DNA from 3 places in the Streptomyces sp. NPDC096132 genome. Region 3 is predicted to be linked to each of the others. Evidence: riboswitches for the same ligand, from Rfam matches in the RefSeq annotation. Region 3 holds a riboswitch; each other region holds the start of a gene.
The links. Region 3 has a riboswitch for cobalamin ahead of ACIRF9_RS07705 (prenyltransferase/squalene oxidase repeat-containing protein). Riboswitches for the same ligand answer to the same signal wherever they lie in the genome.
Positions count from the first base shown of each region.

Region 1 (10,423 bases), on a different contig from region 3:
GACACCGAGGACACGGAGGAGCGCGAGGAGGCGTACCGCGGGCGGGGCACCTCGCGGCCGATCACGGTCGTCGGGAACCCGGTGCTCCACAAGGAGTGCAAGGACGTCACCACGTTCGACGACGAGCTGCTGAAGCTGGTGGACGACATGTTCGCCAGCCAGCGCACCGCCGAGGGCGTGGGGCTGGCCGCCAACCAGATCGGCGTCGACCTGAAGGTCTTTGTCTACGACTGCCCCGACGACGAGGGCGTCCGGCACACCGGCGTGGTCTGCAACCCCAAGCTCGTCGAACTGCCCGCCGACCGGCGCCGGCTGGACGACAGCAACGAGGGCTGCCTGTCGGTGCCCACCGCCTACGCGCCGCTCGCCCGCCCCGACTACGCCGAGGTGACCGGGCAGGACGAGAAGGGCAACCCGATCAAGGTGCGCGGCACCGGGTACTTCGCTCGCTGTTTGCAGCACGAGACGGATCACCTGTACGGGTACCTCTACATCGACCGGCTGTCCAAGCGCGAACGCAAGGACGCCCTGCGGCAGATGGCCGAGAACGAGCCCCGCTACCCCGTGGTCGCCAACGACTGATCCACGCCACCACGTACACGACGCCTGGCCGGGAAACTTCCCGGTCAGGCGTCGTTCGTATGTCCGACGGACGTTCGATCGCTTTTGCACATCTGCTGACCCATAATCAGTCACGCCGGGGTGGATTCTCAGCAGGTTGAGGTGGTGAATGAAGCAAATCCGTTCCCATAACGGTCACTTGTAGTGCTGAATGGGAAGTGCGGGGATACGCAACGGCGCACGCCCGGCACGGCGGGAGGGGTGTGTGCCCACTGGCGGCTGAGAGGGGTTGTTCGTGCCAACTTTCCCATACAGCACCACATACAGCACCACGGCGACGGTGGCCGCGCCGGCGGTCCCGCCCTCGCTCTCTCTTCCGGTCATCGAGGCGGCCTTTCCCCGGCAACTGCATCCGTATTGGCCCCAGTTGCAGGAGAACACACGCTCCTGGCTGCTGGGAAAACGCCTCATGCCGGAGGACAAGGTCGCAGAATATGCCGACGGACTGTGCTACACGGATTTGATGGCGGGGTACTACGTCGACGCCTCCGAGGAGGTTCTCCAGGCCATAGCCGACTACAGCGCCTGGTTCTTCGTGTGGGACGACCGGCACGACCGCGACGTCGTGCACGGCCGTAGCGCGGAGTGGCGTCGGCTCAGGTTCCGGTTGCACGCGGCTCTGGACGCCCCGGCGGCCCACCAGCGCCATCCGGACCCACTGGTGGCCGGGCTCGCGGACAGCACGGGCCGGTTGTTCTCGGTCCTCCCCGGCACCTGGAACGCGCGGTTCAGGCGGCACTTCCACACCGTGATCGACGCGTACGACCGGGAATTCCGCAATCGCCTCCAAGGGCGGATCCCCCCGGTCGAGGAATATCTCGCACTGCGTCGGCTCACCTTTGCGCACTGGATCTGGACCGACCTCCTGGAACTGAGTGCGGGACGCGAACTCCCGGACGCGGTGCGAAAACACCCGTCCTTTCGGCGGGCGGCCCTGCTGAGTCAGGAATTCGCCGCCCTGTACAACGACCTCTGTTCGCTGCCGAAGGAAATAGCGGGCGACGAGGTGCACAATCTCGGAATCAGTCTCATCACCCATGAGGGACTGACCCTGGAAGAGGCAGTGGACGAACTGCGGCGGCGCGTCGAGGAATGCATATCCGGATTCCTCGCCGTCGAGAAGGACGTCTTACGGCTGGCCGACCGGCTCGCCGACGGGACGGTCCACGGAAAAGAACTCGGCGCCGCCGTACGGGCCTGCCTCGCGAACATGCGGAACTGGTTCAGTTCCGTCTACTGGTTCCACCACGAGTCCGGCCGATACATGGTCGACAGCTGGGACGACCGGTCCACGCCCCCGTACGTCAACAACGAAGCGGCAGGTGAGAAATGACCGTCGAATCCGTGAAGTCCGAGTCCTCCGGGACCACAGCACCGCAGGAGCCGCCCCTGGCCGGCGGCGGGGTCCCGCTCCTCGGCCACGGCCTGAAGCTGGCCCGCAGCCCGCTGGGCTTCCTGGCCCAGCTGCGCGACCACGGTGACGTCGTCCGCCTCAGGCTCGGCCCCAAGACGCTGTACGCCGTCACCGCTCCCCAGCTCACCGGGGAACTCGCCCTCAGCCCCGACTACATCATCGCCGGACCCCTGTGGGAGTCCCTGGAGGGCCTGCTCGGCAAGGAGGGCGTGGCCACCGCCAACGGTCCGCTCCACCGCCGGCAGCGGCGTACCATCCAGCCCGCGTTCCGGCTCGACCTCCTCCCGGCGTACGGGCCGATCATGGAGGAGGAGGCGTACGCGCTCGTCGAGCGGTGGAGCAGGGGCGAGGTCCTCGACGCCACGGCGGAGGGCTTCCGGGTGTCCGTGCGCATCTCCGCCCGCTGTCTGATGCGCGGCACCTACATGGACGCCCGGTCCGAGCGCATCTCCTCCGCGATCGCCACGCTGTTCGCCGGTATGTACCAACGCATGGTGCTCCCGCTCGGACCCCTTTATCGGGTACCGATTCCGGCCAACCGCGAATTCAACCGGGCACTGGCCGATCTCCATCGGCTCGTCGACGAGATCATCGCCGATCGTCGGGCATCCGGTCAAAAACCGGACGATTTGCTGACGGCTTTGCTGGATGCGACGGACGAGAATGGCGATCCGATCGGGGAACAGGAGATCCACGACCAGGTCGTCGCGATACTGACCCCGGGCAGCGAAACCGCCGGCTCCTCGGTCATGTCGTTGCTCCACGTCCTCACGGAGCATCCGGATCAAGTGGACAAGATCCGCGACGAGGTGAAAAGCGTCGCCGGTGACCGGCCGGTCGCATTCGGCGACGTCCGAAAGCTACGGCACACGGCCAATGTGGTGGTCGAGACCATGCGGCTGTATCCCGCCGTATGGATATTGACCCGGCGCGCGGTGACCGACACCGAGCTCGGCGGATACCGCATTCCCGCCGGAGCGGACCTCGTCTACAGCCCGTACGCGGTCCAGCGCGATCCGCGTTCCTTCGGGCGGCACGAGGAGTTCGACCCCGACCGCTGGCTGCCCGGCCACTCCGCGGAGGTACCGAAGTACGCCATGTCGCCGTTCGGCGTCGGCAACCGCAAGTGCCCGAGCGACCACTTCTCGATGGCCTCGCTCACGCTGATCACCGCGGTGGTGGCAAGCGCATTCCGCTTCGAGCCCGCGCCCGGCTCCGACAACCGCACCCGCATAGGCATCACGCTCCGGCCGCGCCGACTGCGGCTGCGGGCGCTGCCGGGGTGAGAGCGAGCGGGTCCGGCCACGGGCCGCAGGCGGTCAGGCGACCGCCTGCGGCCCCCGGAAGGTCCGCCGATAGGCGTTCGGGGTCGTCCCCAGGGACCGTACGAACTGGTGGCGCAGGGCGCCCGCCGTGCCGAAGCCGGTGCGCCAGGCGATCGCGTCCACCGTCTCGTCCGTGGCTTCCAGCAGATGCTGGGCCAGCAGCACCCGCTGGCGCAGCAGCCACCGGTAGGGCGTGGTGCCCGTCTCCTGCTGGAAGCGGCGGGCGAAGGTGCGCGGCGCCATGTGGGCGCGGGCGGCGAGCTGCTCGACCGTGACCTCCCGGTCGAGGTGCGCCTCCATCCAGGCCAGCACCTCCCCGACCGTGTCGCACGAGGACCGGGGCAGCGGCCGCTCGATGTACTGCGCCTGGCCGCCGTCCCGGTGCGGCGGTACGACCATCCGCCGGGCGATCCGGTTCGCGACCTCGGGTCCCTGTTCCTTGCGGACGAGGTGGAGACAGGCGTCGATCCCGGCGGCCGTGCCCGCGGAGGTGATCACCGGGTCCTCGTCGACATAGAGCACGTCGGGCTCGACGACCGCCCGCGGGTACTGGCGGGCCAGGGCCTCCGCGTGGTGCCAGTGCACCGCACAGCGCCGGCCGTCGAGCAGCCCGGCGGCACCGAGCACGAAGACCCCGGAACACACGCTCAGCACACGCGTCCCGCGCGCCACCGCCCGTCTCAGGGCCTCGAGCAGCTCCGGCGGGTACTCCCGCAGGTGGTAGCCGCTGCCGGCGGGCAGGGCGATCAGATCGGCCTCGTCGAGCCGGTCCAGACCGTACGGCGTGGAGACGCTCAGTCCGCCGACATGCGTGCCCAGTGACGGGCCCTCGGCCGAGACCACCGCGAAGTCGTACACCGGCAGTCCCTCGTCACGGCGGTCGACGCCGAAGACCTCGCAGACCACACCCAGTTCGAAGGGATGCACACCGTCGAGCAGGACGGCGGCCACGTTCTGCAGCATGCCTCCAGTGTGCACCCGAGGTGGCAGGAATTTGAAGGTGTACGGCAGTCCTGCCACTCCCAGTAAGGAGTGTTCGGCGGGACAGTGGTGACATGCATACGAACCAGATCGAAGGCCTCATCGGAATGATCACCGTCCTGGTGATCCTGGCGTTCCTGGTCGCCCCCTCGGTGGCCGGCGTCGTCCGGGACCGCCGCATCGACCGCGAGATCAGAAATGCGGGACGCTTGATTCGCACGCGTGTGTAGCCTCTCCTGACCGACTGACAAGGGGAGGATCATGCGAAGAACGGTATGGGCCGCGGGAGTTGGGGCCGCGGCCCTCATCCTGGTGACGGCCACGGGGGCCCACGCGGAGGGGACGGGCGATGTCCGGGTGGTGTCGACCGTGGTCAACGGCGGGAAGAACGTGACCGTCGGGACGACGAACAAGGTCACCTTCCCCATCGCCATCACCGTCAAGGACAACTCGGGGGTGAAGGGGCTCACGCACGTGAGCACCTTCAACCGGTCGAACCTGTACGGCTTCTTCGACTGGTCCGGCACCACGTGCCGGAAGAAGTCGTCGACCACGTCCGTCTGCACGGCGACGATGACGGTCGACCCGGCCTGGATCCCGTCCGGTGACGACATCGACTCCAACCGGATCGCCGGCGTGTGGCAGGTCAACGCCACCGTCAAGGCGAATGACGGGAACTACTGGATCTCCGACGACATCGCCCGCTACAAGGTCAAGCGCGCCTCGAAGCTCACCACGGTCATCACCCCGGAGAAGGTCGCCAAGGGCACGAAGGTCACCGTCACCGGCAAGCTGTCGCGGGCCAACTGGGAGGACCTGAGCTACCACGGTTTCACCGGGCAGGAGGTCAAGCTCCAGTACCGGAAGGCCGGCGCCGCCCACTACAGCACCGTCAGGACGGTGAAGACGGGCGCCGCCGGGAAGCTCAGCACCAAGGTGACCGTCACGGCGGCGGGCAGCTGGCGCTGGTACTTCCCCGGCACGACGACGACCGCTCGGATCGTGTCGGCCGGGGACGCGGTCACCCTGAAGTGACCTGAGGGGCTCGAGCGTTCAGAAGTCCTCGTCCAGGTCGACGGTGCCCTCCACCGCGACCTGGTACGCCGACGGACGGCGCTCGAAGAAGTTGGTCAGCTCCTGGACGCCCTGCAGCTCCATGAAGGAGAACGGGTTCTCCGAGCCGTACACCGGGGCGAAGCCCAGGCGGGTGAGGCGCTGGTCGGCGACGCACTCCAGGTACTGCCGCATCGATTCGGTGTTCATGCCCGGCAGGCCGTCGCCGCACAGGTCACGGGCGAACTGCAGCTCGGCCTCGACGGCCTCCCGGAGCATGTCCGTGACCTGCTGCTGGAGCTGCTCGTCGAAGAGCTCCGGCTCCTCCTTGCGGACGGTGTCGACCACGTCGAACGCGAAGCTCATGTGCATGGTCTCGTCCCGGAACACCCAGTTGGTGCCGGTGGCGAGGCCGTGCAGCAGACCCCGGCTGCGGAACCAGTAGACGTACGCGAAGGCGCCGTAGAAGAACAGGCCCTCGATGCAGGCAGCGAAGCAGATCAGGTTGAGCAGGAAGCGGCGGCGGTCGGCCTGGGACTCCAGGCGGTCCAGCTTCTCGACCTCGTTGATCCACTTGAAGCAGAACTCGGCCTTCTCGCGGATCGAGGGGATGTTCTCCACGGCGTCGAACGCGGCGGCGCGGTCGTCCGGGTCGGGGAGGTAGGTGTCCAGCAGGGTCAGATAGAACTGGACGTGGACGGCCTCCTCGAAGAGCTGCCTGCTGAGATACAGGCGCGCCTCGGGGGAGTTGATGTGCTTGTACAGCGTCAGCACCAGGTTGTTCGCCACGATCGAGTCGCCCGTTGCGAAGAAGGCGACCAGCCGGCCGATCAGGTGCTGTTCCATCGGGGACAGCTTCGCGAGGTCGGCGACGTCCGAGTGGAGGTCGACCTCCTCCACGGTCCAGGTGTTCTTGATGGCGTCCCGGTAGCGCTCGTAGAAGTCCGGGTAGCGCATCGGACGGAGAGTCAGCTCGAAGCCCGGGTCGAGCAGGTTCTTGGCTTCGGTGGTCATTACTGGCAGGCCTCGCAGGACTCGGGGTTCTCAAGGGAGCAGGCGACGGCGTCGGGGTCGGCGGCCTGCTGGACGGGGATGGCGGCTGGGGTCTGCGCCTGGGCGGCGCGGGCGATCCGGGTCGCCGGGCGCGAGCGCAGGTAGTACGTCGTCTTCAGGCCCGACTTCCAGGCGTACGCGTACATCGAGGAGAGCTTGCCGATGGTCGGCGTCTCCAGGAACAGGTTCAGGGACTGGGCCTGGTCCAGATACGGGGTGCGGGCCGCGGCCATGTCGATCAGGCCGCGCTGCGGGATCTCCCACGCCGTGCGGTACAGGGCGCGGACATCGGCCGGGATCCACGCGAAGTCCTGCACCGAGCCATTGGAGTCCCGCAGCGCCTCACGCGTGCGGGCGTCCCAGACGCCGAGCTCCTTGAGGTCCTGCACCAGGTACGAGTTGACCTGGAGGAACTCGCCGGACAGCGTCTCGCGCTTGAAGAGGTTGGACACCTGCGGCTCGATGCACTCGTACACACCGGCGATCGAGGCGATGGTGGCCGTCGGCGCGATGGCGAGGAGCAGCGAGTTGCGCAGGCCGGTCGTCGCGATCCGCTCGCGCAGCGCCGCCCAGCGCTCCGGCCAGGTGAACGCGACGCCGTAGTGGTCCGGGTGCAGCACACCGCGGGCGGTACGGGTCTTGTCCCAGGCCGGCAGCGGGCCGTTGCGCTCGGCCAGGTCGGCGGACGCCTCGTACGCGGCGAGCATGATCCGCTCGGCGATCCGGGTGGAGAGTTGCTTCGCCTCGGCGGAGTCGAAGGGCAGCCGCAGCTTGAAGAAGACGTCCTGCAGCCCCATCGCGCCCAGGCCCACCGGACGCCACTTGGCGTTCGACCGGCCCGCCTGCTCGGTCGGATAGAAGTTGATGTCGACGACCCGGTCGAGGAAGGTGACGGCCGTGCGGACGGTGGTGTCCAGCCGCTCCCAGTCGATGTCCCCGTCGACCACGAAGGCGCCCAGGTTCACCGAACCCAGGTTGCAGACCGCCGTCTCGCCGTCGTTGGTGACCTCCAGGATCTCCGTGCAGAGGTTCGAGGAGTGGATCACCTGGCCCGGCTCGGCCGTCTGGTTGGCGGTGCGGTTGGCCGCGTCCTTGAAGGTCATCCAGCCGTTGCCGGTCTGCGCGAGGGTCCGCATCATGCGGCCGTACAGATCACGGGCCGGGATGGTCTTCTTGGCGAGCCCGGCCGCCTCCGCCTTCCGGTACGCGGCATCGAACTCCGCACCCCACAGGTCGACCAGTTCCGGCACGTCCGAGGGGGAGAACAGCGACCAGGTGCCGTCCTCGTTCACCCGGCGCATGAACTCGTCCGGGATCCAGTGCGCGAGGTTCAGGTTGTGCGTACGGCGGGCGTCCTCACCCGTGTTGTCGCGCAGCTCCAGGAACTCCTCGATGTCGGAGTGCCAGGTCTCCAGGTAGACCGCGGCCGCGCCCTTGCGCCGGCCGCCCTGGTTCACGGCGGCGACGGAGGCGTCCAGGGTCTTCAGGAACGGGACGATGCCGTTGGAGTGCCCGTTGGTGCCGCGGATGAGGGACCCGCGGGAGCGGATCCTGCTGTACGACAGCCCGATGCCGCCGGCGTGCTTCGACAGCCGGGCCACCTGGTGGTAGCGGTCGTAGAGGGAGTCCAGCTCGTCCAGCGGGGAGTCGAGGAGGTAGCAGGACGACATCTGGGGGTGCCGGGTGCCGGAGTTGAAGAGCGTGGGGGAGGACGGCAGGTAGTCGAGCCGGCTCATGAGTCCGTGGAGCGCGGCGACTTCGTCGACGGAGCGGGCGGTGTCGTCCTCGGCGAGGCCGCTCGCCACCCGCAGCAGGAAGTGCTGGGGCGTCTCGACGACCTTGCGCGTGTGGGGATGGCGCAGGAGGTAGCGGCTGTGGAGGGTGCGGAGCCCGAAGTAGCCGAAGCGGTCGTCGGCGGCCGGGTCGATCAGTGCGTTCAGGCGGGCCGCGTGCAGCCGTACGAAGTCGGCGGTGCGGTCGGCGACGAGCCCCTCGCGGTGGCCGACGGCCACGGACTCGGTGAACGAGGTCACGCCCTGGGAGGCGGCCTCGGCGGCGATGGAGATCGTGAGCAGCCGGGCGGCCAGCTTCGAGTAGGCGGGGTCCTCGGAGATCAGGCCGGCGGCCGCCTCCGTGGCCAGCTCGCGCAGCTCCCGCTCGTCCGCCCGCGCGGACCGGCCGCGCAGCGCGGCGGCGGCGACCCGGCCGGGGTCGGCGTCGGGGAGGTCGGCGGTCAGCTCGGTCAGGGTCCGCAGCAGTGCGGCACCGGGACCGTCGGTGTCCAGCTGGGTGGCTGAGGCCGGATCGGCTGGCGCGATGGTCACGTGGGGCTCTCCCTCGCTCGGCAGGGGCCTGGCGGAGGGCAGGGGGCAGCACACGAGCGCGCACGGCGTCGCGTCCACCGGCCCACTCCACGAGGCCCGGACGTCAAGGCACCCGAGCCGGACGGCCGGGTGCGCTGCCGGCAGGTCCTCGGACTGAACAGGCGTGCGGACATGGGTAGTACGCACACAAGTACACCGTTGCGGGACAGTTCCGGATTCGCACCGGATTCCCCTGTGGCGACAGCGAGCATGAGCATACATCTTGTGCTCGCCTGTCACGCCACCCCCAGATGTTGTGTCGGGGTGGTTTCAGAGGGTCAACTTGTAGGTGAGGAGAGTGAGGTCGTCCAGGTGCGGCACGGGATTCCAGTCCCGCTCGGGCGTGCGAACGAAGCCGAGACGTTCGTAGATCCGGTGCGCGGTGTGCATGCTGCGCTGGCTCGACAGGACGAGGGCCGTGCAGCCCTCCGTGGCCCGCGCGCGGTCGACGCAGGCCCGTACGAGGGATTCTCCGGCCCCCCGGCCACGCGCCGCGTGCGCGACCGCGAGCGCGCGGATCTCGGCCTCGCCGGTGCGCGCGATGTCGGCGACCGGGCCGGGGCCGGCGACGAACGTGACCCCGCCCAGCAGCCGTTCCCCCTCCACGGCGACCAGCACCGCGGCGGCGGCCGCACGAGCGGCCACATCCTTCAGCACCGGCAGATACTCGTCCCCCTCGCCGTAGTCGAGAAGGCCGTCCTGGAGATATGCCTGGGCGGTGATCTCACCGAGTGCCTCGTACTCGGTCGGTACCGCTTCCCTGATCCTGATGTCCATGCCGCGCAGTGTGCCCCAGAGACACGACGGCGGGCCGCCGGTTTTCCCCGACGGCCCGCCGACAGCCCGGAGACCTCTAGTGGGCCGAACCCGCGGTGGCCGGCGGCAGTTCCACCTGCACTCCCGGGTCCCCCGCGTCCGCCGTGTAGTCCTCCGGCCTGGTCTCGTCGATGCCCTCGGGGGCCTTCAGGGCCTTCAGGGCGAAGGTCAGGACCACCGTCACCGCCACGTTCAGGACGAAGGCCGTGAGGCCGATGTAGCCGATCTCGCCGATGCCCGGGATCTCCTTCGCCGAGCCGCCGAAGTGCTTCTGGGTCGGGGAGGCGACGCCGTACGCGGCGACCGTGCCGTAGATCATGCCGACCGCCCAGCCGGCGAGCAGGGCCCAGCGGTGGAACCAGCGGGTGAAGAGGCCGCCGACCAGGGCCGGGAAGGTCTGCAGGATCCAGATGCCGCCCAGGAGCTGGAAGTTGATGGCGACCGTCTTGTCCATGGTGAGGACGAAGACCAGGGCGCCCACCTTCACCAGGAGGGACACCAGCTTGGAGACCCGTGTCTCCTGCTCCGGAGTGGCGTCCGGCTTGATGAAGTCCTTGTAGATGTTGCGGGTGAAGAGGTTCGCGGCCGCGATCGACATGATGGCCGCCGGGACGAGCGCGCCGATGCCGATCGCCGCGAACGCCACACCCGCGAACCACGCCGGGAACATGTCCTCGAACAGCTGCGGGATCGCCAGCTGCCCGTTGGTGACCTTGACCCCGGCCGCGATCGCCATGAAGCCCAGCAGTGCCAGCAGGCCCAGCATCAGGGAGTACAGCGGCAGGATCGTGGTGTTG
Region 1 covers NZ_JBIWGA010000013.1:182,431-192,853, forward strand. Annotated here, with positions in the region: gene def (peptide deformylase) at 1-582, shown strand, start outside; gene cyc1 (epi-isozizaene synthase) at 857-1,954, shown strand; gene ACIRF9_RS29220 (cytochrome P450) at 1,951-3,321, shown strand; gene ACIRF9_RS29225 (GlxA family transcriptional regulator) at 3,355-4,323, opposite strand; gene ACIRF9_RS29230 (hypothetical protein) at 4,416-4,571, shown strand; gene ACIRF9_RS29235 (hypothetical protein) at 4,603-5,376, shown strand; gene ACIRF9_RS29240 (ribonucleotide-diphosphate reductase subunit beta) at 5,395-6,408, opposite strand; gene ACIRF9_RS29245 (ribonucleoside-diphosphate reductase subunit alpha) at 6,408-8,771, opposite strand; cobalamin riboswitch at 8,893-9,035, opposite strand; gene ACIRF9_RS29250 (GNAT family N-acetyltransferase) at 9,081-9,587, opposite strand; gene mctP (monocarboxylate uptake permease MctP) at 9,664-10,423, opposite strand, start outside.
Region 1: linked by a shared signal. The riboswitch ahead of ACIRF9_RS29245 (ribonucleoside-diphosphate reductase subunit alpha) and the one ahead of ACIRF9_RS07705 (prenyltransferase/squalene oxidase repeat-containing protein) in region 3 are both predicted to bind cobalamin.

Region 2 (10,423 bases), 660 kb from region 3:
CGTACAGCGAACCCGGCGGTTCGCCCCACGCCTCCAGCATCGCGTCCCGCAACGACGGGTCCAGCTTGTCGAACCACGCCCGGTAGTCGGCGAGCGGCACCCGCGCGGGCGCGGCGGCCAACTGCTCCTCGGTGAGCCACTCGACGTCGTGCCCACCGGCGTTGATGAGCCGGTGGATCAACTCGTCGCCGTTGTCGGGGTACTCGGTGAGCGCGTAGCCCGCCTGAGACAGCGCGTCCAGCACCCGCACCGCCGAAGCGGGCGTGTCCAGCCCCACCGCGTTGCCGACCCGCGAATGCTTGGTCGGATACGCGGTGAACACCAGCGCCAGCTTCTTCTCCGCGTTCGGCTTGTGCCTCAACTTCGCGTGCCGTACGGCGATTCCGGCGACCCGAGCGGCCCGCTCCGGGTCGGCCACGTACACCGGGACGTCGTCCGGCCCCTGCTCCTTGAAGGAGAACGGCACGGTGATCAGCCGCCCGTCGAACTCCGGGATCGCGACCTGCATCGCCGCGTCCATGGGGGAGAGCGCGGCGTCCGAATCGTCCCAGGCCGCCTTGGACGACGTAAGACAAAGCCCTTGCAGCACCGGCACGTTGAGATCGGCGAGCGCCCCGATGTCCCAGGCCTCCTCGTCCCCGCCCGCCGAGGCCTGCGAGGCGTGGGTGCCACCGGCGGCGAGGACGGTGGCGACGAGGGCGTCCGTCTTCCCCAGGATCCCGTACAGCTCGGGGTCGGCGCCGCGCAGCGAACCGCAGTACACGGGAAGGGCGTTGGCGCCGCCCGCCTCGATGGCATCGCAGAGGGTGTCCACAAAGGCGGTGTTGCCGCTGAGTTCATGGGCCCGGTAGAAGAGCACGCCGACGGTGGGTCGGCCTTCCTCGTAGGCATACGAGCCGTGGACGCCGTACTCCGGCATCTTCTGCGGCTCGACGAACCCCTCGCCCGTCAGCAGCACGGTGTCGGAGAGGAACCGCGCCAGCTCGGTCAGGTTGGCGGGCCCGCCCTCGACGAGATACCGGAGCGCCTCCGCGACGACACCCGCCGGCACCGACGACTCGGCCATCAGCTCGGCGTCCGGCACGGTCTCGCCGCCCAGCAGCACGGTCGGGATCCCGGACGCCTTCAGCGCGGCAAGCCCGTCCTCCCAGGCCCGCTTCCCGCCGAGCAGTCGTACGACGGCGATGTCGGCGCCGTCGAGGAGACCGGGCAGCTCGTCCGTGACGTCGACGCGGGTGGGGTTGCCGATCCGGTAGCCGGCGCCGGAAGCGGCCCGGGCCGCCAGCAGATCGGTGTCGGCGGTCGACAACAACAACACTGTGCTCATGCGGGCGCTCCCGGTGGAATGAAAGGCAGTCCTTGCGGCGCGCCCGACTCGATGAGCCGCCAGAGCGCGTCCGTGTCCGCGTGCTGTTCGATCAGGTCGCCGAGCCGGTCGAGCTGCTCCTCGCGCAGCGCGGCGAAGGAGGTGTCGGCGGCCGGCACGAACCGGCGGCCCGCGGCGGCCGCCACCTCGCGCAGGAACGCCCGCCGGAAGCCGTCCGACTCCAGCGAGCCGTGCCAGTGCGTCCCCCAGGTCTGCCCGACCCGGCAGCCGTCCAGGCTGTGTCCTTTGTCATCAGAGATGAACGCGTCCCCTCCATGGACGTCGGCGACCCCGTGATGGATCTCGTACCCCTCGACCCGCTCGCCGAGGGCCTCGCCCACCGGCCGGGTGAGGGTCTTCTCCCGGGCGAACCGCACCCGGACGGGAAGGACACCGAGCCCTTCCACCTGCCCCTGCCGGCTCTCGACCTCGTCCTCGATGTGCTCGCCGAGGATCTGGAAGCCGCCGCAGATGCCGAGGACCGGCCGCCCCTCGGCGGCCCGCTGCCTCAGGGCGTCCGCCAGCCCGCGCTCCCGCAGCCACTCCAGCGCCCGTACGGTCCCCCGGGTCCCCGGGATCACGACGAGGTCGGCGTCGGCGAGCTCCTCGGGGCGGTCCACGAACCGCACGACGACACCGGGTTCGGCGGCGAGGGCGTCCACGTCCGTGAAGTTGGACATCAGTGGGATCGCGCACACGGCCACCCGCAGCACGTCGTCGCCCACGGGCGGGGAGACGTTCGACTCCCGCACGGTCCCGCGCAGGGAGACCCTCAGCCCGTCCTCCTCGTCGATCCCCAGCCCGTGCCGGAACGGCAGGACACCGTAGGTCCGCCGTCCGGTGAGCCCGTGCAGCATGTCGAGCCCCGGTTCGAGGAGCGATACGTCCCCCCGGAACTTGTTGACGAGGAACCCGGCGACGAGTGCCTGGTCCTCGGGGGAGAGGAGCGCGACGGTCCCGAAGAACGAGGCGAACACGCCCCCGCGGTCGATGTCGCCGACGACGAGCACGGGGAGCCCGGCGTTCCGGGCGATCCCCATGTTGACGATGTCGGTCCGCCGGAGATTGATCTCGGCGGGCGAACCGGCCCCCTCACAGATCACCGCGTCATACGTGCCCCGCAACTCGGCGAGACAGTCGAGAACGGTCCCGAGAAGCCGCTGCTGCCGCCCCCCGTGATACCCACGGGCACTCAGCTCCCCGACCGGCTTCCCGAGCAGCACGACCTGACTGCTCTGCTCACCGCCGGGCTTGAGCAGCACCGGATTCATGAGAGCCGTCGGCTCGACGCGACAGGCCTGCGCCTGCATCGCCTGGGCCCGCCCGATCTCGGCCCCTTCCTTCGTCACGAACGAATTGAGGGACATGTTCTGCGCCTTGAAGGGCGCGACCTTCACCCCCTGCCGCACCAGCCACCGGCAGATCCCGGCGGTGACGACACTCTTGCCGGCGTCGGAGGTGGTGCCGGCGACGAGGAGACCCCCGCTCATGACCTGTTCCCCCTTGCGATGAGGCGCCCGGCGACAGCCACGCCGAGCGCGAGCAGACCGACGCGCCGGGAGAGCCGTACGGCCCGCTCGATGTCGCCCGTGGCGACCGCGCGTCCTTCCCCGTTGAGCACGGGCCGGTGCTCGACCCGGCCGCCGTACGACAGCGTCCCGCCCAGCCGCACCCCGAGGGCCCCCGCGAACGAGGCCTCGACGGGACCGGCGTTGGGGCTGGGATGCCTGCGCGCGTCCGCCCGCCAGGCCCGTACGGCACCCCGGGGATCGTCCCCGGCCGCGGTGGCGAGTACGGCGGTCAGCCGCGCCCCCGGCCACCCGGCGAGGTCGTCGAGCCGGGCGGAGGCCCACCCGAACCGCCGATGGCGGGCGGACTTGTGCCCCACCATGGCGTCCAGCGTGTTGACGGCCCGGAACCCGAGCAGCCCCGGCACCCCGCCCACGGCACCCCACACCAGCGCCCCCACGACGGCGTCGGAGGTGTTCTCGGCGACGGACTCCACGACCGCCCGCGCGATCCCGTCGGCGTCGAGCGCCTGCGGATCCCGCCCGCACAGATGCGGCAACCGGGCCCGCGCGCCCTCGACGTTCCCCGCTTCGAGGGCCCGCCCGATGGTTCGGGCCTCGCGGGCCAGCGAGGTCCCGCCGACCACGGCCCAGGTGGCGGCGGCGGTGAGAGAGACGGAGACGGCGGGGGAGCGGCGTACGGCCTTCTCGGCGACGGCCCCCAGGGCCACCGCGCCACCGGCACACAGGGCGGTGTGCAGCGCGCCCCACCCCCGGTGGTCCCGCCACAGCACCCGCTCCACGGCACCGGCGGCCCGCCCGAACACGGCGACCGGATGCCCCCGGCGAGGATCACCGAGGAGCGCGTCACCGAGGAGGCCGAGGGCGGCGCCGTACGCGAAGACGCGATCGGCACGCATCGGCTCAGCCGGCCGCGGGATCGGGCAGCGAACCGGTGCTGTACCTCAACGGCCGAGCGAGCATGGCGATATGTCCTCACTCAGGGTGTCCACGCCCTGGTTCGACGAGACCGGCGGTGAGAGTTCCTGGCTCCCGGGGCTACCTACCCCGGTGACAGTGGCGGGACCGCGCCGGATTCACACCGGCTTCCTCTTCTGCCGCCGTACATGGCTCCGGCAGTCCACCACGCCCCCGGAAGAGCCGTCAACTTGCCGTTGACCTGCAGGGGGAGAGTGTGCAGAACCCCACACGGGGGTGGTGCGCGAGGGCACGGAGAAGGGGTGCGGAACGGCGATCCGTCCCGCACCCCCAGGGTGTTCGAGCAGCTGGGTCAGGCGACGATCAGTGAGATCCCGTACGCCACCGCGGCCGCGCAGGCCGCGAAGCACGCGTACGCGCCCGTGGCCGCGAGGGTGGCGGAGCCGCCCTCCGCGGCCGCCCGCTCCTGGCGGGACAGGCCCATGACGCCGAGGGTGAAGAGGGCCACGAGGGCCACCGTGACCACGAGGCTGACGCCGAAGACGGAGCCCAGGGCCGCCCAGTCGATCTTCATGCTGTTTCTCTTCCTTCGTACCGGGTGGGCGGGCTCAGGCGGCGGGGGCCGTGGGCTCGGCGGTGGCGGCTGCGGCCGGGGACGGGATGGTGGCCGACAGGTCGTCGGTGACCGTGCCCGCCGGAGGCGGGGTGACGGCCGCGATCGCCGTGGTGATCACACCCGGAGGCTCCTCGGTCTCGTTGACGTTCGACGCGTCCACGACCTCGCGGCGGGAGATCTTCCAGATTGCCGCGCTGGAGGCGACGAGGAAGACCGCGACGACCGCCGTGCCCCAGTCGCCCAGGTTGGTGACCGACTCGGCCAGCGCGCCCACCAGGGCGGCCGCCGGGAGGGTCAGACCCCAGGCCACGAACATCCGGGTCGCCGTGGACCAGCGGACCACGCCGCCCTTGCGGCCCAGCCCCGCGCCCATCACCGAACCGGAGACGGAGTGCGTGGTGGAGAGGGAGAAGCCGAGGTGGGAGGAGGCCAGGATGACCGTCGCCGCGCTGGTCTGGGCGGCGAAGCCCTGCTGCGGCTGGAGGTCGGTCAGGCCCTTGCCCATGGTGCGGATGATGCGCCAGCCGCCGAGGTAGGTGCCGAGCGCGATGGCCAGGCCGGCGGAGAGGATGACCCAGGTGGGCGGGTCGGAGTCGGGGGCGACGGCACCGCCGGCGACCAGGGCGAGGGTGATGATGCCCATCGTCTTCTGCGCGTCGTTCGTGCCGTGTGCCAGGGAGACCAGGCCGGCCGAGGCGATCTGGCCCGCGCGGTAGCCCTTCGCCGCGGCCTTGCCGTCGGCCTTCTTGCCGAGGGTGTAGGACAGGCGCGTCGCCAGCATCGCGGCGATGCCCGCGACCAGCGGGGCCGCGATCGCCGGGATCAGGACCTTGGTGACCAGGACGTCACCGTGGACCGCGCCCATGCCCGCGGAGGCGATGGTGGCGCCGATCAGGCCGCCCATGAGGGCGTGGGAGGAACTGGAGGGCAGGCCCACCAGCCAGGTCAGCAGGTTCCAGAGGATCGCGCCGACCAGGGCGGCGAAGATGACCTCGGGACGGATGCCGGTCTCGTCGACGAGACCCTTGGAGATCGTGTTGGCGACCTCCACCGAGAGGAATGCGCCCACAAGGTTGAGCACGGCGGACATGGCCACCGCGACCTTGGGCTTGAGTGCACCGGTCGAGATGGTCGTGGCCATCGCGTTGGCGGTGTCGTGAAAACCGTTCGTGAAATCGAACGCAAGTGCGGTTACCACCACAATCGCGAGGATCAGCGAGAAGTTTTCCATTTACCCAGGCAATCGTTCGAGCGTCATTGGCTCGTTGAAGGTAGGTAACCTGGGTGAACGGAAGGTGAACTGAGTCGGGCATCAAGGTGTCCAAATGTGAGCGCCGCCACTCTGTTCGATACGGCGGCCCAAGCGCCCCTTGGCTAGGCGCCCTTGCTGAACCTCGCCAACTGGTCCGCCGAGCCGTTGAAGAGATTCTGGTCACCCGGAAGGGCGCCCCGATCGGCGTACTGCCAGAAGGTCCACGACGACCATCCGGCGGGCAGTTTCCCCGCGTCGGCCGAGCCGTAACGGGCGATCCACAGTGCGTGATCGGGCGCGAAGTCGGGGCTGCCGCCGGTGCACAGGGTCCACCAGTGCGTGGTCGTGTAGATCACCGGACGGCGGCCGGTCAGCCGGAGCACCTCGTCGCTGAAGGCCCGGATCCAGGCGACCATCGCCACCTTGCTCAGGCCGTAGCACCGGTCCCGTTTGTCGTACGGGTTGTATTCGATGTCCAGGGCGGGCGGCAGCGTCCGGCCGTCGTCGCTCCAGTCGCCGCCGTTGCGTACGAAGAACTCCGCCTGGGCCTTGCCCGAGCCCTTGTCCGGCAGGGCGAAGTGGTACGCGCCGCGCAGCAGCCCGGCGTCCCCGGCCCCGCCGTACTGCTGGGCGAAATAGGGATTGCGGTACGCGGTGGACTCGGTCGCCTTGACGTAGACGAACCCGGCGCCGGCGGCCTGCGCCTTCTCCCAGTCGACGGTCTTCTGGTGGGACGCGACGTCGTGTCCCCTCGGCATCTCGGCCGCCGAGGCCGGTAACCCGGCGAGCGCGGTGCCGGTCGCGGTGAGGGCCGCGGCACAGGCGGCCAGGGCGCCGATGCGGCGACGGGACGGTGGTGTGTGGGCGCGGGCCATGATTCCCCCCGGAACGGCGGCGTGCACGAAAACCACCCAGAGGCTAGGGGAAGGTCCGCCGGGACCGGTGAATGCCGGTCGATCTCCGGCCAATCACCGCAAGAGGGTGATGTATGCCGATATGCGGTCTTTCGGAGGACCGGCTTCCGGCCTACAGTGCCCGCCCCACCGGCCGATCCGCCGACCCCCTGGCAGGATCGGGGTATGGGTGAGCAGCGACGCGACGGACGGGGGACCCGGGAATCCCGGGACGGCACACCGGGTGCGGCCGAGCCGCACCCGCTGCCGGAGGAGGCGCGGGCCTGGGAGGCGCTCGTGGCGACCGCCCGCCGCACGGTCACCGACGGCCTGGTCGTGGGCACCTCCGGCAATGTCTCCGTACGCGTTGGCGACACCGTGCTGGTCACACCGTCGGGAGTGCCCTACGACCGCCTCACCCCGGACGACATCACGGGCGTCGACCTCACCGGCCGTCAGGTGCTCGGCACCCTCGTCCCGACGAGCGAACTCCCCATGCACCTCGCCGTCTACCGCCACACCGACGCCCGCGCCGTCGTCCACACCCACGCCGTGCACGCCACCGCCGTCTCCACGCTCGTCACCGAACTCCCGTCCGTGCACTACATGTCCGGCGCCCTCGGCGGCCCCGTCCGGGTCGCCCCCTACGCCACCTACGGGACCGAGGAGTTGGCCGAGAACACCCTCCGCGCCCTGGCCGACCGCAGCGGCTGCCTCCTGCAGAACCACGGCACCCTCGCCTACGGCACCACCCTCGACCAGGCGTTCGACCGTACGGCCCAACTGGAGTGGATGTGCCGTCTGTGGCTGACGGCCTCCTCCATACCCGGCCGAAACCCGACCCTCCTGACGGAGGCCCAGGTGGCCGAGGCGGGGGAGCGCCTACGGGGCTACGGCCAACGAACCTGAGCACTCCTCTCGAGCCGGCCTTTCCCGGTCGCGACACCGCCCGGTCGCGGCACCGCCCGGTCGCGGCACCGCCCGGCCGCGACGGCGCACCCCGGCGGTGCCGACCCTCCCCGCACCACCCCCCGCGACCCCCGCCGCACCTCACCCCCACCCCCGCCACCACTGGCCGCAATCAGGGATGGCCAGGACACTGGACGGGTGCGCACTGTCACAGCGACGGCCGCCGCCGTCACCGCAGCCCTGGCCGCCGGCGCCGCCAGTGTCGCCGCCGGCCGGTTGGCCAGCGACGCCGCGCTGAAGGCGACGCCCGGCCGGCCTCTGCCCACCGAACCGCGGCTCACCGTGCACGGCACAGCCGCCGGCCAGGTGACCCTCACCCGTCATCTCGCCGCCCTGCGCCCCGGCACCTACGGCCTCTCCGGGGACGGCTCCCACGCGATCGTCGGACCCGTCCTCGCCAACGCCCCGCACTCCGCCGACACGGTCGTACGGCGTCTGGAACGCGTCACGCACGGCTCCCTCGACCCCGGTGACGCGGTCTGGCTCACCCCCAACCTGCACGTCGGCAACCCGCGCGACACCCTCGGCCTCGACCACGAGGACGTCGACGTGCCCGGCGAACTCGGCGCCCTGCCCGCCTGGTTCGTCCCCGCCGCCCGCCGCACCTGGGTCATCGCCGTGCACGGCCTCGGCACCACCCGCGAACACGCCCTGAACCTCCTCGCCTTCCTGCACGGCCGCCGCTTCCCCGTGCTCGCCCTCTCCTACCGCGGCGACCTCGGCGCCCCCCGTCCCACGGACGGCCTGAACCACCTCGGCCAGACCGAGTGGCGCGACCTGGACGCGGCGATGCGCCACGCCGTCCGCCACGGCGCCGAGCGTCTCGTCCTGCTCGGCTGGTCCACCGGCGCCACCATGGCCCTGCGCGCCACGGCCCGCTCCGGACTGCGCGACCTCGTCTCCGGACTCGTGCTGGACTCCCCGGTGCTGAACTGGCAGTCCACCCTGCGCGCCCTCGCCGCCGCCCGGCACACCCCCGGCGTGCTGCTGCCGCTGGCCGTCCGCGCCGCCCAGGGCCGCACCGGTCTGCACGGCGCCGCCGACCACGGCGACGAGATCGCCGACCCGGCCCGGCTGACCGTGCCCACGCTGATCTTCCACGGCCCCGACGACACCGTGGCCCCCTGGGACGTCTCCCGCCGTCTCGCCGCCCGCCGCCCCGATCTGGTCGCCCTCCACACCGTCGAGCAGGCCCCGCACGGCGCCATGTGGAACGCCGACCCCGCGGCCTACGAGGAGGCCCTCCGCCGCTTCCTCACCCCCCTGAGCTGAGCCGGCCCGCGCCGTCCCGCCCCACCGGTCGCGAAGGTTCCGTTTAAGCCCGTACCACTGGCCTGAACCCGCCTCCTCACCGCTCTCCGCACCTCGTGCCTTGGCCAGTCCCGTAGCCCGCCGTGACATTCCGTTTGGGTTTTCGGACCGTCAACCGGAAGACTGCACCCGTGACGTCCCGTATCCCGCGCGACTCCAGGCTTCGACTCGTCCGCCCGCGACCCCTGGCCGCCGCCCCCACAGCTGTGAACCAGCGGCGCCCGCGCCGCCCCGCGCCCCGCCCTCCGGAGGGCACTCCGGCCCCGGCGGAGCTGGCCAGAATGGCACGCTCAGGTCTGGCCGCCGCGGCCCGTGTCGCCCGCTGGGCCGACAACGCCCTCGGCCCCGGCCGTGACGCCGCGACCGCCGACGGCAAGGCCACCCTCTCCGAGGCGACCGCCGACCGCGCCGCCCGCGATCTGGGCCTGACCCTGGATCAGGTCCGCCACGACTGGGACACCGCCCGGCTGGCCGGCCTGGTCGAGGTGCACGGCGACAGCGCCCGCCCCGGCTGGCGGCTGCGCGCCTGGAACCGCGACGACAGCGCCGTCCTGCGCGGCTGGGTCGCCCTCTTCGACGCCTGGTCGCTCGCCACCCCGGAACCCGCCGAAGAGGAGGCCGCCGCCGTCGCCGAGGTCGTCTCGGCCATGCCCCAGGTGCTCTCCTTCCTCCAGTTGTCCGCCGGACCCGTCCCCGTGGACCAGCTCCTGGACCTGCTGCGCCAGCGCGTCACCGAACTGCGCACCGAGCGCTGCGAGGTGCCCTACGTCGCCGACGCGGCCGGCCCCCCGGCCCCCGCTGCCCCCGAGCCCTCCGCCGACGCCGACCCGGCTGAGCCGGCCCGGGACGCCGAACTCGCCCCGCTGCTCGACTGGGCTCTGCACGCCCTCGCCTCCGTGGGCGCTCTCACCTGCGGCGACGGCCAGGCCACCCTCACCCCGCTGGGCAGCTGGGCGGTGTGGGTCAAGCTGGAGCAGATCTGCGTCGCCGCGCAGAGCCCGGCCGGGAACATCGAGCAGGCCGCCGAGGACATGCTCCGCGGCTGCGCCCAGCTCCGCCCCAATGCGGCCCGCGCCGAGTACCGCGCCTGGCTGGCCGCCCGCCCCGTCGGCAGCGCCGTCACCGAGCTGCTGGTCGCCTCCCGCGGCGAGGACGCCCTGCTGCGCGGCCTGGCCTTCGAGGCGCTGCGTGTCGTGGGAGCCCCTGCCGAGCCCGACGTACGCGCCGTCGTCGAGGAGCCGGCGCTCAGGCCGTACGCCCTGCTCTGGCTCGCCGAGCACGACGGCGTCGACCCCGAGGACGCCCACGAGGTGCTCACCCGCGAGGAGGCCACCTGGCTGTGGGTCGACACGGCCGCCGCCGTCGCCGACCACGGCGAGGCCCCCATGCTGGTGCGCCACCTGGAGTCCGCGCTGCAGCCGACCGTGCCCGCGCTGCTGGCCGAGGTCCGCGCCGTCGGACACCCCCGCACCGTGCAGGTGCTGGTGGCGCTCGCCGCCGCGCACCCCGACCCGGCGCTGGCCAAGGCGGTCCGCCGGGCCGCCTTCCAGGTGCACCGGGGAGGCTGAC
Region 2 covers NZ_JBIWGA010000002.1:69,777-80,199, reverse strand. Annotated here, with positions in the region: gene cobN (cobaltochelatase subunit CobN) at 1-1,327, opposite strand, end outside; gene ACIRF9_RS04745 (cobyric acid synthase) at 1,324-2,856, opposite strand; gene ACIRF9_RS04740 (cobalamin biosynthesis protein) at 2,853-3,794, opposite strand; cobalamin riboswitch at 3,894-4,036, opposite strand; gene ACIRF9_RS04735 (hypothetical protein) at 4,166-4,387, opposite strand; gene ACIRF9_RS04730 (anion permease) at 4,422-5,660, opposite strand; gene ACIRF9_RS04725 (lysozyme) at 5,804-6,556, opposite strand; gene ACIRF9_RS04720 (class II aldolase/adducin family protein) at 6,761-7,483, shown strand; gene ACIRF9_RS04715 (alpha/beta hydrolase) at 7,682-8,815, shown strand; gene ACIRF9_RS04710 (hypothetical protein) at 8,986-10,422, shown strand.
Region 2: linked by a shared signal. The riboswitch ahead of ACIRF9_RS04740 (cobalamin biosynthesis protein) and the one ahead of ACIRF9_RS07705 (prenyltransferase/squalene oxidase repeat-containing protein) in region 3 are both predicted to bind cobalamin.

Region 3 (10,423 bases):
GGGAGGGACTCCCGGTAGAAGACGCGGACGCCGTCGACGTCGATGTGGCGGTGGGCGGTGCGGGCGGGAGAGGTGAGCATTTCCAGTCCCTTCTAATTCCTTGTTCGGCAGTCCATGCATTAGGTGTGACAGGAATCAGGTATAGCTCGATCCGGCTAACGCGTCAACGCGGAGATGTAACATTAGGCGTATGAATGATCTCGTGCCGCTGACCGGAGAGCCGCTGGCGCTGGACCTGGTCAACACCCGTCCGGCCGTCGGTGATCTGCTCGCGACCCCGGGTGACCTGCGGGCCTGGTGGGCTCTCCAGGCCGACCGGCTGCCGGAAGCGGTGCCGCAGGAGGTGACCGACGGGGACCTGGCCGTCGTGCGCGCCGTACGGGAGCACACCGCCCGGGTCCTCGGCCACGTCCGGCGGGGGGAGCGGCCCCCGGCCGCCGACCTGGAGGCGCTCAACCAGGCGCAGCGGGCCGCGCCGGCGATCGAGGAGCTGACGTGGGGCGGGGCGGCGGTGACCGTCGCGCGCCGGCGCGAGGGCTCGCCGGGGCTGCGGCTGGCCGCGTGTCTCGCGGAGGCCGCCGCCGGACTGCTGGCCGACCCTGCGGTCGCCAGGATCCGGGAGTGCGAGGCCGACGACTGTGTGCTGCTCTTCCTGGCCGCCCATCCGCGTCGCCGCTGGTGCTCGGCTGCCCGTTGCGGCAACCGGGTGCGGGTCGCCCGCCACTATCAGCGGCGCAAGGCCGGCGGGTGAGGAGTTCAGTCCTTGCCGGAGGCCAGCAGCGCCAGGACCCCCGACACTGCCGCCGCCAGCAGCAGCGGGGCGGCGATTCCGTGGTGCAGGGCCAGGGCGGCGCCGAGGACCGCGCCCGCGAACATCGCCGTCACGGCCGCGGCGCGACGGCGCGAGCGTTGGCCCGTGCCGCCGCCGAGATGGGAGTCGGAGGCCAGGCCGGTCAGGGTCATGGTCACGACGGTGGTCGTGGAGAGGGCGGGCACGGCCAGTTTCTGGACCGTCGCGTTGCGCAGACCCATGGCGAAGGCGGTGAGGGCGATGACCACGTAGACCCGGAGCCGGCCGTCCTCCGAGGTGACGAAGGCGACGGCGGAGGCGGCGGTCAGGAGGACCGCTTCGCAGGCGAGGGTGATCCGGGTCCAGGTCCGGCGCGAGCCGCGGCCGGTGCCCCGGACGACCCGGCCGCCCGTGGCCGCGCCCGCGAGGAAGAAGGCGAGGGAGGTCGCGGTGTGCCGGACCGAGAAGCCCGGCGCGCCGGCGGCGGCGAAGCCGAGGATCACGACGTTGCCCGTCATGTTCGCGGTGAAGACGTGGCCGAGACCGAGGTAGCTGATCGCGTCGATCAGTCCGCTGACCACGGTGAGGGCGAGAAGGACGAGGCTGAGGCGTACGCCGCGTGCCTCGCGGTCCGGGGCGGGCGCCACGGGCGCCGGCTCGGGCTCGGGGGTCGTCATTCGGTCAGTGGACCACGCGCGGGTGGGGAAACCGGGTGAGGGAATCGGGCGGAGAAGCCGGGTGGGGAAACCGGGTGGGGAAACCGGGTGGGGAAACGACGAAGGCGGCGGCCCCCCGGATCGGGGGCCGCCGCCGCTGCGTCTGTCTCTACGACGGTGAGGTGGGCGTGGCTCAGTACCAGTTGTTGGCCTGCCAGAAGTTCCAGGCGGCGGCCGGGCTGCCGTAGCGGGAGTTCATGTAGTCCAGACCCCACTTGATCTGGGTGGCGGCGTTGGTCTTCCAGTCGGAGCCGGCCGAGGCCATCTTGGAGCCGGGCAGGGCCTGGACGAGGCCGTAGGCGCCGGAGGAGGCGTTGGTGGCGCTGACGTTCCAGTTGGACTCGTGCTTCACGATGTTGGCGAAGGCGTTGTACTGAGCCGCGTCCGGGATCATCTTGTGCGCGATCGCCTGGGCCTGGGAGGCCGAGGACGTGGTCGCCGCGTGGGCCGGAGCCGAGGTCATGGCGATGCCGGCGGAGGCGGCGACCAGGGCGACGGCGGTGAGGGCCTTCTTGGGGGCGGCGATGCGGCGGATGACGGAGACGGACACGGAGAACCTTTTTCTTCGGGGACAGATGCGGTCGCGGTGCGCTACGAGGTGACTGGCTGATCGCCTGCCCGCTGCATGCGTCGGCGCCGAGGCCCGTGGGCTTGTCGGCGCCGTGCGACGTCATCCAGAGAAGCAGGATCCGGAAGCGTCCGCAAAGACCCCTTTTGCTAGTTGTGGCCGTACTTGGGGTGAAGGTCGTTTGTGTGACCTGGCTCTCAATCCGCAGGTCAGAGGGTATGATGGCGTGGACATGGCGTCCGATATGCACCACTAGGGTGACTAGTAGGTGATGTGAGTCATGTGGGGTGCTTCACCGGTCAACGGTCCTCGAACGTGACCGCGGTCTCGAACGCGGCCCGCCGGGTTGCTCTGCGTAGCGCCTTGAGCACGGCCGGGCCGAGGGCCAGCGTGAGGACGACGGTGACGACCGCCCGGCCCAGGTCCCAGCCCAGCGAGGTCGCCACGCAGTACGCCACGAAGCGGGCCAGGTTCGTGGGGACCGCCGCGTCCGGGTCGAACGCGATGCGCGAGGCGAGCGTGCCCATGAACGGCCAGCCGGCCATGTTCATCGCCGTGCCGTAGGCGAAGGCGGCGAGGAAGCCGTAGAGGGAGAGCAGCGCGAGTTCCGTACGGCCGCGCAGGCCGGCCCGGCCCGGGAGCAGGCCCGCGCCCATCGTGAACCAGCCCATCGCCAGCATCTGGAAGGGCATCCAGGGCCCCACCCCGCCCGTGAGCAGGGCGGACGCGAACATCGTGACCGAGCCGAGCACGAAGCCGAAGCCCGGGCCGAGGACCCGGCCGCTCAGCACCATCAGGAAGAACATGGGCTCGATGCCGGCCGTACCGGCTCCGATCGGGCGCAGGGCGGCACCCGTCGCGGCGAGTACGCCCAGCATGGCGACCGCCTTCGCGCCGAGCCCTGACTCCGAGATCGTCGCCGCCACCACCGCCACCAGCAGCACCAGCAGGCCCGCGAAGAGCCAGGGGGCGTCCTGGGCGTGGGCGTTCAGGGTGGAGCTGGGCGGGGCGAGGAAGGGCCAGGAGAAGGCGATGACGCCGACCGTGCTGACCAGCACCAGGGAGAGAAGGGAGCGGGGGCCCAGGGGGACGGCTCCGGTCCGGGTCATGCGAGTGCCTCCCTCACCTGCGTGACCGTGAGCCACGGCTGCGGGGCCAGGATCTTCGTCACCTGCGGGGCGAAGGAGGGGGAGGAGACGATCACCTCCGCCGTCGGGCCGTCGGCGATCACCTCGCCCTCGGCGAGCAGGACGACCCGGTGGGCCAGCTCGGCGGCCAGTTCCACGTCGTGCGTGGCGAGGACGATCGCGTGCCCCGCCGTCGCCAGCTCGCGCAGGACGGCGACCAGGCGGGCTTTTGCCGCGTAGTCCAGGCCCCGGGTCGGTTCGTCGAGGAGGAGCAGAGGCGGCCGGGCGGTCAGGACCACGGCGAGCGCGAGCGTGAGGCGCTGGCCCTCGGAGAGGTCGCGCGGGTGGATGCCGTCGGTGATCCCCGGGAGAAGCTCGCCGACCAGGTCACGGCAGGTGCCGGGGTCGGCGCCGGCGTCCCGGTCGGCCGCCGCGCACTCGGCGGCGACCGTGTCGGCGTACAGCAGGTCACGGGGTTCCTGCGGGACCAGCCCGACCCGGCGCACCAGATCCCGGGGCGGCGTGCGGTGCGGGGTCGCGCCGCCCACACGGACCGCACCGGCGGACGGCTCGACGAGACCGGTGAAGGCGGAGAGGAGCGTGGACTTCCCGGCGCCGTTGCGGCCCATGAGGGCGATGGTCTCCCCGGGGGACACGCTGAGATCGACGCGGCGCAGGGCCTGGACGCGGTCGCGGCGGACGGAGAGGGCGTGGGCTTCGGCAGGGGGTGCGGGTGCGGGTGCGGGTGCGAGTGCCCGACGGGTGCGGCGGAAGAGGCGACGGGCGGGGGAAGGGAGCGGTGCCTGTACGGGGTGGGGCGCTGCGGGTACTACGGCGTTGGGTGCTGCGGGTACGACGAGGTGAGGTGCCGTAGGTGCCACGGGATGGGGCTCGTGCTCGTCGAGGCGGGTGCGCAGCTCGGCTGCCCTGCGGCGGGCGTCGCGGACCGTCAGGGGGAGCGGGGACCAGCCCGCCAGCCGGCCCAGGTCCACCACCGGCGGGTACACCGGCGATACGGCCATGATCTCGGCCGGGATGCCGAGGCGCGGGGCCGCTCCCGGGGCCGGGAGGAGGGCGACCCGGTCGGCGTACTGGAGGACGCGTTCCAGACGGTGTTCCGCGAGCAGCACCGTCGTACCGAGGTCGTGGACGAGGCGAAGGAGGACGGCGAGGACCTCCTCGGCGGCGGCCGGGTCCAGGGCGGAGGTCGGTTCGTCGAGGACGAGGACGCGGGGGTGCGGGGTGAGGACCGAGCCGATCGCGACGCGCTGCTGCTGGCCGCCGGAGAGGGAGGCCAGCGGGCGGTCGCGCAGGGCGGCGAGGCCGAGGAGGTCGAGGGTCTCCTCGACGCGGCGGCGCATGACGTCCGGCGGGAGGCCGAGCGACTCCATGCCGTAGGCCAGCTCCTCCTCGACCGTGTCCGTCACGAAGTGCGAGAGCGGGTCCTGGCCCACCGTGCCCACCACGTCGGCGAGTTCGCGCGGCTTGTGGGTACGGGTGTCGCGGCCCGCGACCGTGACACGGCCGTGCAGGGTGCCCCCGGTGAAGTGCGGGACCAGGCCGGACACCGTGCCGAGGAGCGTGGACTTGCCGACGCCGGACGGGCCCGCGAGGAGGACGAGTTCGCCTTCGGGGATCGTGAAGTCGACGTGGTGGAGGGCGGGTCGGGGGGAGCCGTCGTAGGCCACGGAGACGTTCTCGAAACGGATCACGACGGCTGCTCCTTGTGCAGGAAGGCGGGGAGGAGGCCCAGCAGGACCGCCGCGGCCGGCCAGAGGGGGAGGGTGGGCGCGGTCAGCGGGACCACCCCGGGGTGGAGGGCCGTCGGGTCCGTGGTGGCGGCGAGGGTGAGGAGGGTGGCCGTCGCGATGCCGGAGGCGGCGGTCAGGCAGGCGCGCGGGGTCCAGCGGTCGGGGCGGTAGCGGGTGCGCGGGGAACGGCGGCCGCCCAGGCGCAGTCCGGCGAGGGCGGCGGTGAGGCCGGCGAGGAGGAGGGGGAGGCCGTAGTCGGCTCCGGCGGCGGTGAGTAGTCCGTACGTTCCCGCGCAGACGCCGAGCAGGCCGCCGAGGGTGAGGGCCGTCGTCGTACGGCGGACGGGGGCGGGGACGTCGGCGGTACGGCCGTAGCCCCGGGTGTCCATCGCGGCGGCGAGGGCGACGGAGCGTTCGAGGGCGCCTTCCAGGACGGGCAGGCCCACCTGGAGCAGGCCCCGGATGCCTCGGTCCGGGCGGCCCCGGAGACGGCGGGCGGCGCGCAGGCGGTGGACGTCGGCGATGAGGTTCGGGGCGAAGGTGAGGGCGACCACGACGGCCACGCCGGTCTCGTACAGGGCGCCGGGGAGGGACTTCAGGAGGCGGGAGGGGCTGGCGAGGGCGTTCGCCGCGCCGACACAGACGAGGAGGGTGGCGAGGCGGAGGGCGTCGTAGAGGGAGAAGAGGAGGGCCTCGGCGGTGACCGGGCCGCCTACGCGGATGCCCTGGGCCCAGGTGGGGAGGGGGACCTCGGGGAGGGTGAGGAGGGTGTGGGTGCCGGGGATGGGGGAGCCGAGGGTGACGGTGAAGAGGAGGCGGATGGCTATGACGGCGAGGGCGAGTTTGAGGAAGGCGGAGTAGGAGCGGGTCCAGGGGGCGGCGGTCTGGGCGCGGGGGCGGCAGGTGGCCACGACGTAGGCGGAGGTGGTGAGGAGGAGGGTGAGGAGGAGGGGGTTGGTGGTGCGGGTGGCGGCTGTGCCGAGGGAGAGGGACCAGAGCCACCAGGCGGCGGGGTGGAGGGGGGTGGGGGTGCCTGCTCGTAGCGGCAGCGTGGAGCTGGGTTGCTGTGGGCGGGTGGGTTCGCTTGCCCGCGCTTGCGGGGTGCCGCTGCGCCCACCCGTGCCGCCCCAGCGGCACGACTGCCCGCAGCTACGCGGGTTTCGGCACGACTGCCCGCAGCTACGCGGGCTTCGGCATGGCTGCCCGCAGCCGCGGCGGTCAGTCATTCCTCCGCCGGCGGGCTTGCCAGATCGCTGCTGCTGCCAGGGCGGCCACGACGGCCGCGCCCGCGTACACCCCCACGGACGGGCCCGTGTCCTTGCCTGTCTCCTTCGTTGCCGTCGGCTTCTTCGGTTCGTTCGTGTTGTCCGTGGAGACCTGCTCGCCGCAGCCCGTTCTCGGGTAGTCGGCGATGGCGCAGAGCAGGGCGTTCGTGTCGTAGCGGAGGGGCTTGGCGGTCTGGGCGAGGGCCTGGGCCGTGGTGGCGTCGGGGGAGACCTGGGCGCAGGCCCAGCGGAGGGCCGGCGGGGTTTCGCCGGACGGGGCGTCCTTCCGCGTGCCGAAGTCGATGACCAGGGCGACCCGCTTCGTACCTGACTTCGCGGGCGTCCTCGCGCAGATCGCGCCGAAGGAGGCCGCGCCCCGCGGCTGGGACGCGTCCTGCGAGTCCTCGCTGACCGCGAAGCGGAAGCCCTGGACGTCACCGTCGGAGGGGCGGGCCGTGCCCGGTCCCTCGGTGGCGTACGTCCACTGGTCGCCGGTGCGTTCCCAGAAGGACCAGTAGCGGTAGCCGGTGGCGTGGGCCGGGGCAGGGGCCAGGAGAAGGAACGTCAGCGCCAGGAGCAGGGCGCGGGCGGGGCGCATCACGGCTGCTGCTTCCTGCGGCCGCTGATCAGGAAGCCGATGCCGATGCCGGCGACGAGGAAGACACCGACGGTCCACCAGGTGCCGTAGCCCGTGTCGCCGTCGTCCTTCTTCTCTGCCGTGTCCTTCTGCTCCGCCGTGTCCGTGTTCTCGAGAACCTGCTCGGTCCGCGGCGCGGGCCCGGTCGCGTTGAGTTGTGCGACCAGGTCGGTGCCGCCGAAGTCACGGGGGTCGGTGCCCGTGGCGTGCGCCGCGAAGACGAGCTGGGCGTAGGCGGCGGGGCCGCTCTGCTTCGCCCAGGACGCGGAGTTCCGCTCCAGCCACCGCAGCGGCTTCTCCGCCCGCGCGGCCCCGCCCTGCGCGGCGAGCGCGACCACCGCGTCGGCGGTGTTGCCGTAGTCGGGCTGGTCCTCGGCTCCAGGCAGGACGGACTTCAGATACCCGTCCTCGGTGAGGGCCCCCGCGAGGTAGGAGGCGCCGTTGGCGGCGGCCTGCTGCGGGGTCGGGTAGCCGGCGTCGGCGCAGGTCGCGGCGGCCTGCTTGCCGCCCTTCACCACCAGCCCCTTGCCGAGCGCGCCCACCACGCCCGCCGCCGTGGCGTCCGCGTTGGCGGCGAGCCCGCCCTTCTTGTCCGGCTGGTAGGCGAACGCGCCCGCCCCGTCGCCCTTGCACGGCAGGGCGAGCTTCACCAGGGCGTCGTACGGGGACCGGTCGTCCTTGCGGACCTTGCCGGGCTGCTCTCCCACGGCGGTCAGCGCGCCGACGACGACGGACGTCGAGTTGGTGTCGCTGGCCCCGCCGGGGGAGTAGCCCCAGCCGCCGTCCTCGTTCTGCACGGACTTCAGCCAGGCGACGGCCTTGTCGGTCACGGCGTCGTACCCGCCGAGGGCGGCCAGGGCCTGGACGGCGGCGGCCGTGCTGTTGGTGTCGGTCAGGAGCTTGGCGTCGCAGGACTTGGCGGCGTCGGCGCGGAACGGTGCGAACGCGCCGTCGGCGCACTGCTGCCCCGCCAGCCACTCCACCGCCTTGTCGGCCGGGGTCACGCCCACCGTGTCCTGCGCCAGCAGCGCGAGCGACTGGCGCCACACGCCGTCGTACGTGGGGTCGGCGGTGCCGTACAGGCCGTCGGGTAGCGCGACCGGCGCGGAGGGCGAGGGGGTGGCGGCGACGGAGGGGACGGCGGCACCCAGGACGACGGCGGTGCCGGCGGCCACGACGGTGGTGGTGGCGGCCAGGGCCGTGGCGCTGCGGCGGAACTTCATGATCGGCGGGTGCCTCTCCCGGTCGGGAGATCCGGGGAGCCGGGCAGCACGGGACGCCCCGGCGGCTCGGCTCCGTAGACCTCGACGGTGCCGTGCGACGGCGGGTTGCCGTGCACGTGAGCCGGTCAACGTCCCGTACGGGGCAGTCCGGCTCGCCACCGGCGTGGTGGCTCACGGTTGCGGGGTCAGCGCCGGAATTGCACCGGCTTCCCCCTGTACGGGTGTGATGACGACCCGGTCACTCTACCCGCAGGTAGCCAAGCGCCTGAGGGGTGGCTGTGAGGGTGACTCCGGGGCCGGTCGGGGCCCGCTATGTTCTGGCCATGACCATCAGGGGGAAGGTGCCCGGCCCGGGCCGACTGCTCGGCTCCGGCCGTACGGCCGACGTGTACGAGATCGACGAGGGGTGGGTGCTGCGCCGCGACCGGGAGGGGTGGTTCGACGCCGCGGCGGAGGCGGCGGTGATCGCGCACGTACGGCGGCACGGCTACCCCGCGCCCGCGGTCCGTCCCGCCGGCTCGCGCACCGACCTGGTGATGGAACGTCTGGACGGGCCGACCATGCTCCAGGCGTTCGGGCCGGCACGCTCGGCCCGCAGGAGGCAGGCGCCGTCCTCGCCCGGCTGCTGCGTGAGCTGCACGCCGTCCCCGGGCGTCTCCCGGACGCGCCCGGCCTGCGCGTCCTGCACCTCGACCTCCACCCCGACAACGTCATCCTCACCGCCGACGGCCCCCGGGTCATCGACTGGGGCACCGCTGAGGACGGCGAGCCGGGCCTGGACTGGGGCATGTCCTCGGTGATCCTCGCCCAGGTCGCCGTCTCCGCCGACCCGGTCGCCGCACCGGCCCACGCGATCCTGGCCTCCCTGCTCGCGGACCCGTCCCGGCTCACCGAGGAGGGCCTCGCGGAGGCGCTGCGGCGGCGCGCGGCCAACCCGACGATGAGCCGGGAGGAGGTCGGACTCCTCGGCGCGGCCGGGGAGTTGATCCGGTCGTTCGCGAGCTAGAGCCGGGGCGTCGGGCCGTCGCAGGGCAGGCGCAGGGTGCGGGCCGCGAGCAGCCAGGAGCCGTCGGGGCCGCGGCGGAGGGTGTCCTCGTAGTGGCCGATCCCGACCGGGGCGGCCGTGACCGGTGCCGGGTCCACCCGGTACGTCGTGAAGTACGAGGTCGCCCTCGCCGTGTCCGGGGACGTCACCTCGACGCGGACGTCGGCCATCAGCCGGCGGGCGTGGCGGTCGGCGGGGTGGGAACCGAAGTGGGCGCGCAGGGCGGCGCGGCCCTTGACCAGGCGGTCGCCCTCGGGCCAGGCCCATGTGCCGTCCTCGGTGAACAGTTCGGCCACGGAGCCGGGTTCGCCGAGGTCGAGACGGCGGACGAGGTCGAGGAGCAGGCGCTGGCAGGCGCGTTCGGCGAGGAGCTGCGCGATCGGGTCCATGGGTGGTGCCCCCAGGGGGAATCCGGGAGGGGTGTGGGGAGCACCGTAGAGCCGGGTCGTGAACGGCGTGGTTCCCTTCCGTGAACGGCACCGCTCACAGCGGACCTTCACGTAACGCTCCGTGAGACCCCCTCCACCTCACCGCGCCTCGCGCCCGTCACACCGCCACGTACCTCACCGGATCGCTTCCCGTCACCGCCTCCGCCCGCCCCAGCTTCACCAGTCGCCGCAGATGGGCCTCCGCCTCCGAGACGGCGATGTTCCGCGACCCGTAGGGGATCTGGTCCCAGGGGCGGTTCCACTCCATGCGTTCGGCGAGCTGCCAGGCGGTGAGCGGGGTGGCGAGCAGGGCGTGGAGGTCGGTGAGACGGGTCTCGTGGTGGGTGAGCAGCTCCTGTACGCGGGACGGGGCGTCGGTGAAGGCGTACTGGTGGGCCGGGAGGATCTCGGCGGGGGCGAGGCGGCCGACGCGTTCGAGGGAGTCGAGGTAGTCGCCGAGGGGGTCGGTGACGGTGGTGTCGTCGGGGTCCTCGTAGAGGCCGATGTGGGGGGTGATCTCGGGCAGGAGGTGGTCGCCGGAGAACAGCCGTCCGTGCCCGGGGAGCCGGGCCGGGTGGTCCTCCTCCAGGTGGAGGCAGACATGGCCGGGGGTGTGGCCCGGCGTCCAGATCGCGCGCAGCCGGCGGCCGGGCAGGTCGAGGAGTTCGCCGGGGGTGATCTCGCGGTCGGGGAGGGCGGGGGAGAGCCCGGGGAAGGTGCGGCGCCGGGCCGTGCGCAGGGGTGCGATGTGCTCGTCGGGGGCGCCGGCGGCGGCCAGCTTGTCCGCCATGTACGTGTACCAGCGCTCGGCTCGGGTCTCCCGGGTCCGCCGCACGATCGACGCGTCCGCCGCGTGCATCGCGATCCACGCCC
Region 3 covers NZ_JBIWGA010000002.1:727,919-738,341, reverse strand. Annotated here, with positions in the region: gene ACIRF9_RS07745 (alpha/beta fold hydrolase) at 1-80, opposite strand, end outside; gene ACIRF9_RS07740 (CGNR zinc finger domain-containing protein) at 191-751, shown strand; gene ACIRF9_RS07735 (YoaK family protein) at 757-1,467, opposite strand; gene ACIRF9_RS07730 (transglycosylase SLT domain-containing protein) at 1,640-2,056, opposite strand; gene ACIRF9_RS07725 (ECF transporter S component) at 2,374-3,183, opposite strand; gene ACIRF9_RS07720 (ABC transporter ATP-binding protein) at 3,180-4,913, opposite strand; gene ACIRF9_RS07715 (energy-coupling factor transporter transmembrane component T) at 4,910-6,178, opposite strand; gene ACIRF9_RS07710 (SCO2322 family protein) at 6,171-6,815, opposite strand; gene ACIRF9_RS07705 (prenyltransferase/squalene oxidase repeat-containing protein) at 6,815-8,077, opposite strand; cobalamin riboswitch at 8,201-8,330, opposite strand; gene ACIRF9_RS07700 (phosphotransferase family protein) at 8,511-9,083, shown strand; gene ACIRF9_RS07695 (nuclear transport factor 2 family protein) at 9,080-9,511, opposite strand; gene ACIRF9_RS07690 (MBL fold metallo-hydrolase) at 9,669-10,423, opposite strand, start outside.